DNA from 2 places in the Trinickia acidisoli genome. Region 1 is predicted to be linked to the other one. Evidence: riboswitches for the same ligand, from Rfam matches in the RefSeq annotation. Region 1 holds a riboswitch; the other holds the start of a gene.

Region 1 (6,629 bases):
CGTACCGGCACACCTCGTGATCGGCGCGAATACCCGGATGTTCGCGCGTCGTTTGCCAGAGCTGCGATGTGCCGACGTTCCCATGTCCGTAGTGGCCGCTTGCGAGCGCCTCGCGATGGGCGTCGGCGCTCATCCAGCGCGCGAAGGCGAGTACCGAGGCATCGTCGTGCGTCGCGAAGAAGTTGGCCGAGATCAAGCCGTCGGGCGGCTCCGCATCGCTGTTCAACGCCAGCAGAACCTTGTCGATCCAGCTTGCCTGTATCGCATCGTCGGGTTTTTCCAGCAGTTGGCGCAGGAGCACCAGGCACTCGCCGGGCCCGCTGCGTCCTGACGTCCATGCGCCGGCAGGCGCGGCGACGTCGACCCATTCGGGTGTGGCCTCGCTGCGCAACGGTTCGATGGCGTGTGCGATCGCATCGACGACGGTGCGCTCGGCCGCCTCGAACCGAATCACGCGCCAGGCCGCGACGAACAGTAGCGCGTCGGCATCGACGTCGCGGAAGACGTCGGCCAGGGTGCCCGTCGGCACGGTGCGCGCGCGTTCGATCAGCGGCGTCATCGCGTGCTCGAGCGCCTCGCTCGACGCGAACCGCACGCGACCCGCGGCCAGCAGGCCGATGTCGGGGTCGGTGCAGCAGAATCGGTTTCGGTTCGACATGATTTTCCTCCTCTGTGTTGCTGCCGGCGCGATCGCCTACGTTGCTCCGTTAGACGGAGCTGCGCGCGCCGCTATTCCCATCGACGTTCAGGATGGACCGAGCGGTGCGTTCGTCGTTCGTCGCGCATATGTGTAAGTTAGCTCGTCTTGGCGCTGCCTGCTGAGGCGCATCGCACGTTCAGTCGACAACCCCCTTCATTTGCAATCCCGGCATTTGACAACCCCGGCATTTGACAACCCCTGCATTTGACAACCCCATTACGCTCGCGTAAATTTCGCGCACGCGTCGGGAGAGCGCGCTCGCGGTAGGGTTTTTCGGCCCGCCGGCGACGCCGCCGAAGGGGCACACCCACAAACTCTCAGGCAAAAGGACCGACCGCGTCGAAAGGCCCCGCGTGAGCTGGGTTTTTCGCACTCTGGAGAGTGGCGATAGCTCGCAGCGGTGCGCCGAAGTCCGCAATCCGCGGCCGCACGCGCGAGCAAGTCGCCCACCGAAGGGGCGCGCGCATCGAGCGGGAAACGTATTCGTCCCGCCGGCGCAATCTCTCAGGTACCGAGGACAGAGGGGGCATGCACCGTATTCGCCGCAGGCAATCGAGCCGCGCGCGCGTCGATCGGCATGGCCCTTTTTTGTTTTCGCGAACCTTTGCGTGCCGAGACCTTCATGACCGAACTGAAACACACCCCGCTCAACGCCGCTCACCGTGCCCTCAATGCGCGCATGGTCGATTTCGGCGGCTGGGACATGCCCGTCAACTACGGCTCGCAGATCGACGAACACCAAGCCGTACGCGGCGATGCCGGGATGTTCGACGTCTCGCACATGTGCGTCGTCGATTTCGCCGGCGCGCGCGCCCGTGCGTTTTTCGAGTATGCGATCGCCAACAACGTCGGCAAGCTGCAAACGCCGGGCCGGGCCCTCTATTCGTGCATGCTGAACGAGCGCGGTGGCGTCATCGACGATCTGATCGTCTACTTTTTCGCTGACGACTGCTTTCGCGTCGTCGTCAATGCCGGCACGGCCGAGAAGGACATCGCCTGGTTCAAGCGGTTGAACGAGGAGCGCGGCTTCGGCCTCGCCATCACGCCGCGTCGCGATCTCGCGATCGTCGCCGCCCAGGGACCGAACGCGCGCGCGAAGGTCTGGCAGGTGCTGCCCGCTGTGCGCGAGGCGACCGAAGCGCTCAAGCCGTTCAACGCGGCGCGCGTGAGCGTTGCGCCGTACGGCGAGCTGACGATTGCGCGCACGGGCTACACCGGCGAGGACGGCTTCGAAATCATTGTGCCGGCGGCGCAGGTCGTCGCGCTCTGGCAAGCGCTGCAAGCGGCCGGCGTGCATCCGTGCGGGCTCGGCGCGCGCGATACGCTGCGGCTCGAAGCGGGCATGAATCTGTACGGCCAGGACATGGACGAAGACGTATCCCCGCTCGACGCCGGGCTTGCCTGGACCGTCGATCTGGCCGCCCCGCGCGATTTCGTGGGCCGCGCCGCCCTCGAGCGCGACGGCTCGCGGTACGTGTTCGTCGGCCTCGTCCTGCAAAAAGAAAACGGCAAGGCCGGCGGCGTGCTGCGTGCGCACCAAAAGGTACTGACACCGCTTGGCGAAGGCGAAATCACGAGCGGTACGTTCTCGCCGACGATGCAGGAATCGATCGCATTCGCGCGCGTGCCGAAGGGGGTGTGCCCCGGCGAGCGCGTACAGGTTCAGATCCGGGACAAGGCGCTGCCCGCAAGCGTGGTAAAACTGCCGTTCGTGCGGGGCGGCAAGGTGCTCGTCGCCTAAATCGAAGGCGCGGCCCCGCGCGCGTCTCGGTCCTTACGCTTTCAATTCAACGCATTTCCTATTTCCCCAGGAGCTTCAAATGAGCAACGTCCCGGCCGATCTGAAATACACCGAGGAACATGAGTGGATCAGAACCGAAGCTGACGGCACGGTGTCGGTGGGCATCACCGACCACGCGCAAGAGACGCTCGGCGACATCGTTTTCCTCGAGCTGCCCTCGGTCGGCAAGACGATCGCGGCCGGCGATGCGATCGGCGTCGTCGAATCGGTGAAGGCGGCCTCCGACATCTACTCACCCGTTTCGGGCGAGATCGTCGCCGTCAACGATGCGATCGTCGACACGCCCGACGCCGTCAACGAGGACGCCTACGCAAGCTGGCTGTTCAAGGTGAAGCTCGCGGACGCCGGCTCGGTCGACAAGCTGCTCGATGCCGCCGCCTATCAGAAGCTCGTCGGCTGAGCCGTTCCTTACGTTTCCTGCCGCGCGGCGCGTTTTGCGGCCCTGAGCCCGAACCGCCGCGCCCCCCAAGTTGCACTACAAGCCGCGTACTACAAGCTGCCCTATCATGAAGCTCGAACATCCGGATCGTCTGATGAACCGCTCCCCTCTCTCGCTCGCCGCGCTCGAAGCGCATGACGCTTTTGCCGAGCGGCACATCGGCCCGGATGACGCCGATCAGCACAAGATGCTGGCGGCGCTCGGTTTCGAGTCGCGCGCCGCGCTGATCGATGCCGTGATCCCACGGGCGATCCGCCGCGCCGACACGCTACCGCTCGGCCCGTTCGAGCAGCCGCGCAGCGAGGCCGAGGCGCTCGCGCGGCTGCGCGAGCTCGCGGACAAGAACGAGGTGTTCCGCACCTACATCGGGCAGGGTTATTACAACACGCACACGCCGGCCGTCATTTTGCGCAACGTGCTCGAGAATCCGGCGTGGTACACGGCCTATACGCCGTATCAACCCGAAATCTCGCAAGGCCGGCTCGAGGCGCTGCTCAACTTTCAGCAGATGATCGGCGACTTGACCGGGCTTGAAATCTCCAATGCCTCACTGCTCGACGAAGCAACCGCCGCGGCCGAAGCGATGACGCTGCTGCAGCGCGCCGGCAAATCGAAGTCGAACGTTTTCTATGTGGCTGACGACGTGCTGCCGCAGACGATCGAAGTCGTGCGCACGCGCGCCGAGCCGATCGGCATCGACGTGCGGGTCGGTCCGGCGGAGGCCGCGGCCGGCGCGAGCGCGTTCGGCGTGCTGCTGCAATATCCGGGCGCGAACGGCGACGTACGCGACTACCGCGCGCTCGCGCAAGCCGTGCATGCGGCGGGCGGCCATGTCGTCGTCGCGGCCGATCTGCTCGCGCTCACGCTGCTGACGCCCCCGGGCGAGTGGGGCGCCGACGTCGCGGTCGGCACTTCGCAACGTTTCGGCGTGCCGATCGGCTTCGGCGGGCCGCATGCCGCGTACATGGCCGTGCGCGACGAATTCAAGCGGCAGATGCCGGGCCGGCTCGTCGGCGTGACCGTCGATGCGCAAGGCAAGAGCGCGCTGCGCCTCGCGCTGCAAACGCGCGAGCAGCACATTCGCCGCGAGAAGGCCACTTCCAACGTTTGCACGGCGCAAGCGCTGCTCGCGATCATGGCGAGCATGTACGCCGTCTATCACGGGCCTCATGGTTTGAAATCGATCGCCCGGCGCGTGCATCGCGTGGCGGCGCTGCTTGCCGCCGGCGTGAAGCAACTCGGCTACACGCTTGCCAACGACACCTTCTTCGACACGCTGACGATCGAGACGGGCTCGCGCACGGCGGCTGCGCACGATGCCGCCAAGCGTATGCGCATCAATCTGCGCCGCGTGAGCGATACGCAGGTCGGCGTTTCGGTGGACGAGACGACCAAGCGTGCCGATCTCGCCGATTTGCTCTCGCTCTTCGCGCATGCGGCCGGCGCGATCGACGTGCCGCACGTCGACGCGCTCGATGCGGCGCTCACGCGCGCCGAGGAGCAAGGCCAAGGCGGCGATTCGGCCGCGCTGCCCGCCGCGCTCGCGCGCACGAGCGCCTACCTCACGCACCACGTCTTCAACCGTCACCATTCGGAAACGGAGATGCTGCGCTATCTGCGCAGCCTGGCCGACAAGGATCTTGCGCTCGACCGCTCGATGATTCCGCTCGGCTCGTGCACGATGAAGCTGAACGCGACCTCGGAGATGCTACCTGTCACGTGGCCCGAGTTTTCGCAGATCCACCCGTTCGCGCCGGCCGAGCAGACGGTCGGCTACCGCGAAATGATCGATCAGCTCGAACAGATGCTCGTCGCGGCCACGGGCTACGCGGCCGTTTCGCTGCAGCCGAACGCGGGCTCGCAAGGCGAGTACGCGGGCCTCTTGATCATCCACGCCTATCACGCGGCACGCGGCGAGGGCCATCGCGACGTCTGCCTGATTCCGGCTTCGGCGCACGGCACGAATCCGGCGTCGGCGCATATGGCGGGGATGAAAGTCGTCGTCGTCGGCTGCGACGAGCAGGGCAACGTCGACATCGAAGACTTGCAGGCGAAGGCGGCCGAGCATGCGGCGCGGCTCGCGGCGATCATGATCACCTACCCGTCGACACACGGCGTGTTCGAGCAGAACGTGCGCGAGATCTGCGAGATCGTGCATGCCCACGGCGGGCAAGTCTATGTCGACGGCGCGAACATGAACGCGATGGTCGGGCTCACGGCGCCGGGGCAGTTCGGCGGCGACGTTTCGCACTTGAACCTGCACAAGACGTTCTGCATCCCGCACGGCGGCGGCGGCCCTGGCGTTGGTCCGGTCGCGGTCGGCGCGCATCTGGCGCAGTTCCTGCCGAACCAGACTTCATCGGGCTATCGTCGCGCCGAGAACGGTATCGGTGCCGTCTCGGCCGCGCCGTACGGCTCGGCGTCGATTTTGCCGATCTCGTGGATGTATGTCGCGATGATGGGCGCGAAGAACCTGACGGCGGCGACGGAAGTGGCGATTCTGAACGCGAACTACGTCGCCAAATGCCTGGCGTCGCACTATCCGGTGCTGTACTCGGGCCCCGGCGGGCTCGTCGCGCACGAGTGCATCCTCGACCTGCGCCCGATCAAGGACGCGAGCGGGATTTCCGTCGACGACGTCGCCAAGCGTTTGGCCGACTATGGCTTCCATGCGCCGACGATGAGCTTCCCGGTGCCGGGCACGCTGATGGTCGAGCCGACCGAGTCCGAATCGAAGGAGGAGCTCGACCGCTTCATCGAGGCGATGATCGCGATTCGCGAGGAGATTCGCGCCGTCGAACAAGGGCGTGCCGATCGCGAGGACAACCCGCTCAAGCATGCGCCGCATACGGCGGCGGTCGTGACGGCCAACGAGTGGCCGCATGCGTACTCGCGCGAGGCGGCGGCCTACCCGCTGCCGTCGCTCGTGACGCGCAAGTACTGGCCGCCCGTCGGCCGCGCTGACAATGCTTACGGCGACCGCAATCTGTTCTGCTCTTGCGTGCCTATCGCGGATTACGCCTGACGGCGGCTGCGGCAAGCGGGCGTGCGTCGCTCGTCGGCAATACCGGCTACCATCTCACACCGCGGATCAAGCTACAGAAGGAGCGACCGATGGGACGAGAGGTGCAGACGGTGCCGGCGCACATACCCCGCGCGCAATGGCGCACACCGGGCTTGCGTATCGACGAACGGCCGGGGCTGCGGCCGGGGGCATCCCTCGCGGCCTGGCTGATCGCCTGCGCGGGCATGCTCGCGCCCGCCGGGGCGGCGCGCGCGGCGATGAACTTCTGCGCGGCGCCGGCTATGCAGACGAGCGAGCGCGCGAGCGCGGCGCCCGCGGTGCAGGCGCTCGTCAAGCGTGTCGCGGCACGGCTGAACGATCAGCCGAAGCCGCTCGCACACTTGCACACCGAAGGCACGCTGCCGCACGAAGGGATCCACGACCAGAGCGTCGAGGCCGAGCAGGATCTCGAGCTCATGCGCGATGCGGCGCTGGTCTGGCGCGCGACGGGCGAGGAACGTTATCTGCGCCTCGTCGACCGTTTCCTGCTGGCCTGGGCCACGACCTATCAGCCGAGCTTCGATCCGATCGACGAGACGCATTTCGATTCGATGATTCTCGCGTACGACTTGACCGCGAGCGCGCTGCCCGTGAAGACGCGCAACGCGACGGCCGCGTTCATCGC
Region 2 (6,629 bases), on a different contig from region 1:
CGACGCGATCGAACATGCCCATTTCGTCGCGGCCTTCGCGCTGCGCCGCGATCGCAATCTCACCGTCGCTCGATCCGTCGATCGATTGCACCGCCGTGTCGTAGCGAAACTCGACGCCAAGGCGTTCGCACGCCTGAGCGAGGCCGCGCGTGAACTTATGGATATCGCCCGTCGAATCCGATTCCGTGAAAAAACCGCCATAGAACTGGCCGTGAAGCGTCGGCTCGATTGCGCGAATCTCGTCGGGCGTAACGGACCGCCGATCGAGTCCTCCTTCGCGCAGCAGCGTGTTCACCTTCGACGCAGCTTCGAATTCCGAGCGCGTCGCGTAGAAATGCAGAATACCGCGCTGCTCGAGATCGAACTCGATCGCTTCGCGCTGCGCGATGGAAAACAAATGCTCGCGCGCGGCGATCGCGAGGCGAACGGTTTCGATCGTGTTGCTGCGATAGTGGGGAATCTGCCGTAGGAATTCACCGATCCAACTGTATTTGTGCCAACTCGGACGCGGATTCATCAGCAACGGCGCGTCGCGCTTGAACATCCAACGTAAGCCTTTGAGCACCGTCGCGCGGCTGTTCCAGACTTCGGCATTGCTGGCCGACAATTGCCCGCCGTTCGCAAACGACGTTTCCATCGCGGCATAGCGATGACGTTCAAGGACGGTGACGCGGTGGCCGCGCCGAGCGAGCGCGTAAGCAGTGGTGACGCCGGTGATACCGGCGCCGATAACGGCAATTCGTGACATGACATGGTCCAGAGTTCGTTGGGCATCGCCGGCCGATAACAACCGGCGTCGATGCCCCATCTGTCCATGTACCTGAGAGTTTCGCCCGCGCACTTGCCGCGCGGGCTCCCCTTCGGTGGGCGCGCATGGCGCCGCTCTCCAGATGTTCCGGCTGCGAGGTCCTTTTGCCTGAGAGTTTCCGGGGCGGTTGCTCCGTCGGCGTCGCTCGAATCGAGCGATCTCTTCCATGCAGCGTGATGGAACGCGCTAAGGCTAGCCTTGGACGGAAAATTCGGCAAGCGATTTCTTTTCGTCGAAAACGACCTTCACCGTATCGAGTGCCGCCAAAAAGTCCGACGCGTCGAAAATTTCACCGAGACTGACGACGCCGCCCTTCGATACGGACTTCCCGCTCAGCAATCGCTCTGTGGCCTCGACGATGATCGGTGCGCTGACCGCATAAATGTCCTGCCCCGTGGCAGTCACGCGACGCGTTACCCCGCTCTGCGCAACGACGACATCCATGACGAATTGCTGCGCGGATCGTCCCATATCGTCGTGCGGCTGGGGCGGCGGCGTATTCGGATCGCGAAGTTCACGCAGAGCGGCGAGGCCGAACCAAGATTCGAGCGTGTCGACACGCAAATGACGCGACACGGTCAGCACTTCGGTAAAGGGGAGCATGACAACCTCCGCATCGCCCAGCACCTCGGCGAACGACCACGCGCCCTCCGGCATCGGCGAAGGCAGCGGTGTCAGCTTCCCGCTACGCTGAACGAACCTCGTCGCATGATTGCGTTCACCGGTCACGCGTGTGCCGCGCGTCGGATGCCAACTGTCGAGGCCGACGGCGATATCGACTCTTTCGATCGGCTGATCGGCATCCACGGCTGCCGTGACGAGCAAATCGGCGAGACCGCCGTAAAACGCCGCCGCGGGGATAAGACTGACGCCGGCGTCACGCGCACCGGCATGGCGCTGGTCGATGATCGCTTGGAGCGCTGGCTGTTCCGCAGTGACGTCGAGATAAGGTATTCCCGCGCGCAACGCTGCATCGACGATCGGCAGCGCGGTATCGAGAAACGGCCCCGCGCAATTGATGACGGCATGCGCCCCGCGGATTGCGGCGTCGAGTTGTTGGGGATCGTCAGTCGAAGCAACTCGCCACGGGCTGTCGTCGTTGGCACTGATTTCCTTCAGGCGCTCTGCATCGCGTCCGATACGAACGACACCAAAGCCGCGCCGCTTCAATTCGGCCACGACGAAGCGCCCCGTATGGCCCGTAGCACCGTACACCGCGACAGTCATTTTGTTGTTCATGTTCGACTCCGAGTTGGAATGGTGACTTTATAGTACAGATCTGTAGCGTCGTCAATACAGATCTGTAGCGAATAAGATACCGATCTGTATCGAAATCTACGCCGCACGCTTCGTAGTGCTATCATCGACGCCAATGCAGATGCATAAGGAACGTTCGAGGCCGACCAAGATGAAGAAGGGAGAACAAGCGCAGGGCGCGGCACCCGATACGCGCGAACGTATCTTGCGGACCGCCAGCGAGCTCTTCTATCGGGAGGGAACGCGCGCGGTGGGTGTGGATCTGATCGTGGCGAAGTCTGGTGTCGCCAAGACGAGCCTATATCGCCACTTCGCGACGAAGGACGATCTGATCGAAGCCTTTCTGCTGCGCGAGGACGAGGATTTTTGGCAACATTGGGACGCGGTGGCGGCCGAGCACAAAGGTGCGCCGCGCGAAGAACTCGATGCCCAGCTTCAATGGATCGGCGATCGCATTGCACGCCCCGGTTATCGCGGCTGCCCGCAAATCAACATCGCGGCGGAATACGCCGACGACAAACACCCGGCCCGCAAGGTTGCCGTAGCGCACAAGCGAGAACTGCGTCGGCGGCTGGCGGAATTGGCGGGCGCCATGCACGTCGATGAGCCCGAGACCTTCGCTTTGAGGTTTGGGACGATCATCGACGGCGCGCTCAGCAGCGGGCGGGCGCTGCATGCGCAAGGGCCTGCGCGGTTTCTGCAAGCGTTGGCGCAGATGCTGATACCAACGAAGAAACCGAAGCGAAAATCGGCCCCGCTTTAAAGGCCCCAGGCCCGTCAATAAATTTCCGGCACGATCATCTCGGTCGGCACGGGCTGACGAATGTACTCCGCGTTGTGCACGCGCTCCGGCAGCATGACGGTCGGATGTTCGACCTCACGATACGGCACCTGGCTCAGTAGGTGATGGATGCAATTCAAGCGGGCACGCTTCTTGTCGACGGCCTGCACGACCCACCACGGCGCTTCCGGATGGTGTGAGCGCTGCAACATCACTTCCTTTGTCTGCGTATAAGCTTCCCAACGGCGCCGGCTTTCGAGGTCCATCGGGCTCAGCTTCCATTGCTTGAGTGGATCGTGGATGCGCGCCTGGAAGCGGATTTCCTGTTCCTCGTCCGTGATCGAAAACCAGTACTTCAGGATCTGGATGCCGCTTCTCACGAGCATCTTTTCGAACTCGGGCACCGAGCGGAAGAATTCTTCGTACTCCTCATCATTGCAGAAGCCCATCACGCGCTCGACGCCCGCGCGGTTGTACCAACTGCGGTCGAACAGCACCATTTCGCCACCCGCGGGAAGGTGCGCGACGTAGCGCTGGAAATACCACTGCGTGCGCTCGCGATTGCTGGGCGCGGGCAGCGCGGCGACGCGGCATACGCGCGGATTGAGCCGCTGCGTGATTCGTTTGATCGCCCCGCCCTTGCCCGCCGCATCGCGCCCCTCGAAAATCACGACGAGCCGGTGGCCCGTCTGCACGATCCAGTCCTGCAGTTTGACGAGTTCGCCTTGCAGACGAAATAGCTCGCGGAAGTAGTGCCTGCGCATGCTGCGCGCTTCCGGCGTGAGGGCATCGGAGCCGTCCAGGATGCGATCGTCCACTTCCATTTCGAGTTCTTCGTCGTATGCGTCGACGAGATCCTCCTCGAAACGACGCTGCCGCTGAGCAAAGAACTCGGCATCGGATGTCGGATCCGGCTTGTCCATCACGTTCTCCCTGAATGAAGGTGAAACTGCGCGGTATGTCGCCCGAGACGGCGGCTGCGCATTCAGCGATTATCCTCGGCACGCCGTGTCAGGCATATTACCGAGCGGGCAGGTCAGAACGTAATCGCCGATTTGATCGATTGCACTGCGGCGCTGTTCAGGAAGATGTAGAAATCTTGCGGGGTCGAGCCTCCGGCCGGCAGGTTACTTCAAACCGTTCGACCCCGCCCGCAAAATCTCGCGCGGACCGACGCCAAGCAACCGATTCATCCAGTGCGCCATATGACTTTGGTGTGCGAAGCCTGCTTCGAGCGCGACCTGCGCCGCGCTGAATTTTCCGGTCGACAGCAGCACCTTCGCGCGCTCGACACGACGCTGCACGATATACCGATGGACCGGCACCCCGAACGTTTCTCGGAACAGCACCTTGAAATGCGGAACGCTGATATCGAGCAGCGCAGCCAATTCCGACAGCGTCAGCCGCTCGTCCAAGCTGTTCTCGATGTAATCAGCCAAGCGCGCGGCCGTTTTCGATGCAAGCGCTCGCGGCCTGCGTTCGAGCGACGGAACGCCGCCGATCAATCGAACGAGCATCGCGGTACAGAGACTTTCCGCGTAGAGAGAATCGGAGACTTCGTCCGTTTCCAGTTCGGCATGCAATGCCCACGCCAAATGCTGCAGCCGTGCATCGCGCATCTGCAAGCGCGGTTGAAAGTGAGCGAGCGAGGGTTTGAGATCCAATCGCTCGTAGATTGCCTTCGTAAAGACATCATCAAACCAAACTCGAAGAACGGTGCAGTCGGCATCGTCCGCCCATTCCCCGTCGATCCCGGCCGGTACGACGTCGATATCTCCATGGGCTTGCACGCGCGCATGTCGCTTGCCGTCACACACGCAGTTCGCCCGCACGGGCTTGCCCATATGAACACCGATGCGGTGTTGCTCGGCTGCGGGAATTCGATGCGTACCGGCCGAGATGCCGAGCAATTCCGCGCCGAACCCCTCCCAGCCCCGCCCGCTGCTGGAAAGCAAACGCTTGCGGGTGCCGTTACTTGAATCCGAACGTAAAGTCGCAGCCTTCATGGCGTCCCATTCCTTTGGCAACTTGTGCGCCTGCAGCATCGCTGCGGTGCGTCCAATCGGCGTCGATCAGGCTGTGCGCCGACGCGGAAAGCGAAGCATAAAACGAATCATCCGTTTCTGCTCATTCGATCCTCGCTTGAGCGCCCATCGCCTGGACAGTGCCTAGGATGACGTCATACGCACCGACGAGGAGTCGTTCATGTTCGTAGTATTCGGAGCATCGGGAAAAGTGGGCGGCGTCACGGCCGCAACCTTGCGCAAAGCCGGCCATCCGGTCCGCGCCGTCGTACGGGACGCACGGCAAGCAGAACGTCTCGCAGCGATAGGCTGCGACATCGCGGTGGCCGATTTGACCGACAAGCAAGCGGTCCGATCGGCAATCAAGGGCGCTCGCGCCGTCCAAATACTTTGTCCCGTGCCGGTCGGCGATTCGCATCCCGAATCCACGATGCGCGCGATGATCGACGTCGCGGCGGATGCGCTTCTCGCCTATCCTCCGTCCGCAGTGCTGGCGCTATCCGATTACGGCGCGCAATTGCACAAAGACACCGGCATCACGCTGCTCTATCACTACCTCGAAACGCGGCTGAAGCCACTCGGGAGACGCTTGACGCTGCTTCGATCGGCCGAGCATCTGCAAAACTGGGCACGCATGACTGCAACGGCATTGGAACGCGGCGTCTTGCCGAGCTTGCATCATCCGCTGTCAAAGATGTTTCCAACGGTGTCCGCCTATGACGTCGGGACAATCGCCGCGGAGCTATTGCTTGATGATCCGCGATCGGATAAGTCGCGATCGGACACGCCAAGAATCATCAGCGTCGAAGGTCCACATCGCATCACCGCGATTCAAATCGCCCACGCCCTAACCGAACTCAGCGGCAGGGAAATCACTGCGCTGGAACTGCCCCGCAGCGAGTGGGAGGCAACCCTGCTGCGAGCCGGATTGAGTGACAATCACGCGCAACTGATCATCGACGTGTATGACGCTCACAATGCCGGCAAGATCGATGTCGAGCCAGGCCAAGCAGAGCGTCGTTTCGGCACGACGCCACTGCATGAAGCCATGTCGTCGCTGCTCTCGTCAGTCGGCCACGCACGATCCCACTAGCTCGTCGGCGTAACGTCGAAATCACGCACGCCGCGTCTTGGCACCCAACCCTTTCGCGTGCACCCGCACCGCATCGAATGAGAGCAACGCGAATGCGCAAGCCACGAGCGCCGCGCATAGCAGGAACGCGGCGCGATACCCGAATGCGCCGATGAGCGTTCCCGACAATACGCCTGCGAGAATCGATCCAACACGAGACGCGTTGAAGAACAGCGCCGTCGCGGCGCCGGTCTCGCCGGGCATGAGATCTTGAACGTACGTCATACCCAGGCACGATGTAATTGCAACGACCATCGCGGACAACGCTTGAAGCGGAACCACAGCGAGCGGTTGCCGGATCGCCGCCAGCGCGATGAAATACGCGGCATGCACGGCCGCGGCTGCAGTGAGCCACTTCGGCTTGCTCAATCTCGACGACGTCGCACCGAGCCAAAGCATCATCGGGATCTCTAGCAGCGCCCCGGTACCGAGCACGGCCGACACGGTCAACCGCGTGCCATGCAACGCGTGCACGAGATAGAGCGGCAACAGAATCATCGTCGCGTTGGCCGCGAGGCCAATCAGCGTCAGCGCCAGCAGGATGCGCGGGATTGCCTGGCGTCGACGAGCGGCGAGCACGACGTTAGATGCGCTATCGCCGACCGCAATCGGCACGCACTCGATAGC

The links. A riboswitch is a leader RNA that binds a small molecule or an ion and turns the genes downstream of it on or off. The one in region 1 is predicted to bind glycine.
Region 2: it holds a riboswitch for glycine, as region 1 does, so the genes downstream of both, J3485_RS25700 (D-amino acid dehydrogenase) here and gcvT (glycine cleavage system aminomethyltransferase GcvT) in region 1, are expected to answer to the same signal.

The regions. Positions count from the first base shown of each region.
Region 1 is NZ_JAFLRG010000001.1:32,631-39,259, forward strand. It holds gene J3485_RS00160 (hypothetical protein) at 1-658, opposite strand, end outside; glycine riboswitch at 936-1,044, shown strand; glycine riboswitch at 1,065-1,231, shown strand; gene gcvT (glycine cleavage system aminomethyltransferase GcvT) at 1,323-2,441, shown strand; gene gcvH (glycine cleavage system protein GcvH) at 2,521-2,901, shown strand; gene gcvP (aminomethyl-transferring glycine dehydrogenase) at 3,008-5,965, shown strand; gene J3485_RS00180 (alginate lyase family protein) at 6,190-6,629, shown strand, end outside.
Region 2 is NZ_JAFLRG010000002.1:1,656,351-1,662,979, forward strand. It holds gene J3485_RS25700 (D-amino acid dehydrogenase) at 1-748, opposite strand, end outside; glycine riboswitch at 895-985, opposite strand; gene J3485_RS25705 (saccharopine dehydrogenase family protein) at 1,001-2,047, opposite strand; gene J3485_RS25710 (TetR/AcrR family transcriptional regulator) at 2,217-2,828, shown strand; gene ppk2 (polyphosphate kinase 2) at 2,843-3,769, opposite strand; gene J3485_RS25720 (helix-turn-helix domain-containing protein) at 3,974-4,852, opposite strand; gene J3485_RS25725 (NmrA family NAD(P)-binding protein) at 5,052-5,963, shown strand; gene J3485_RS25730 (sugar efflux transporter) at 5,985-6,629, opposite strand, start outside.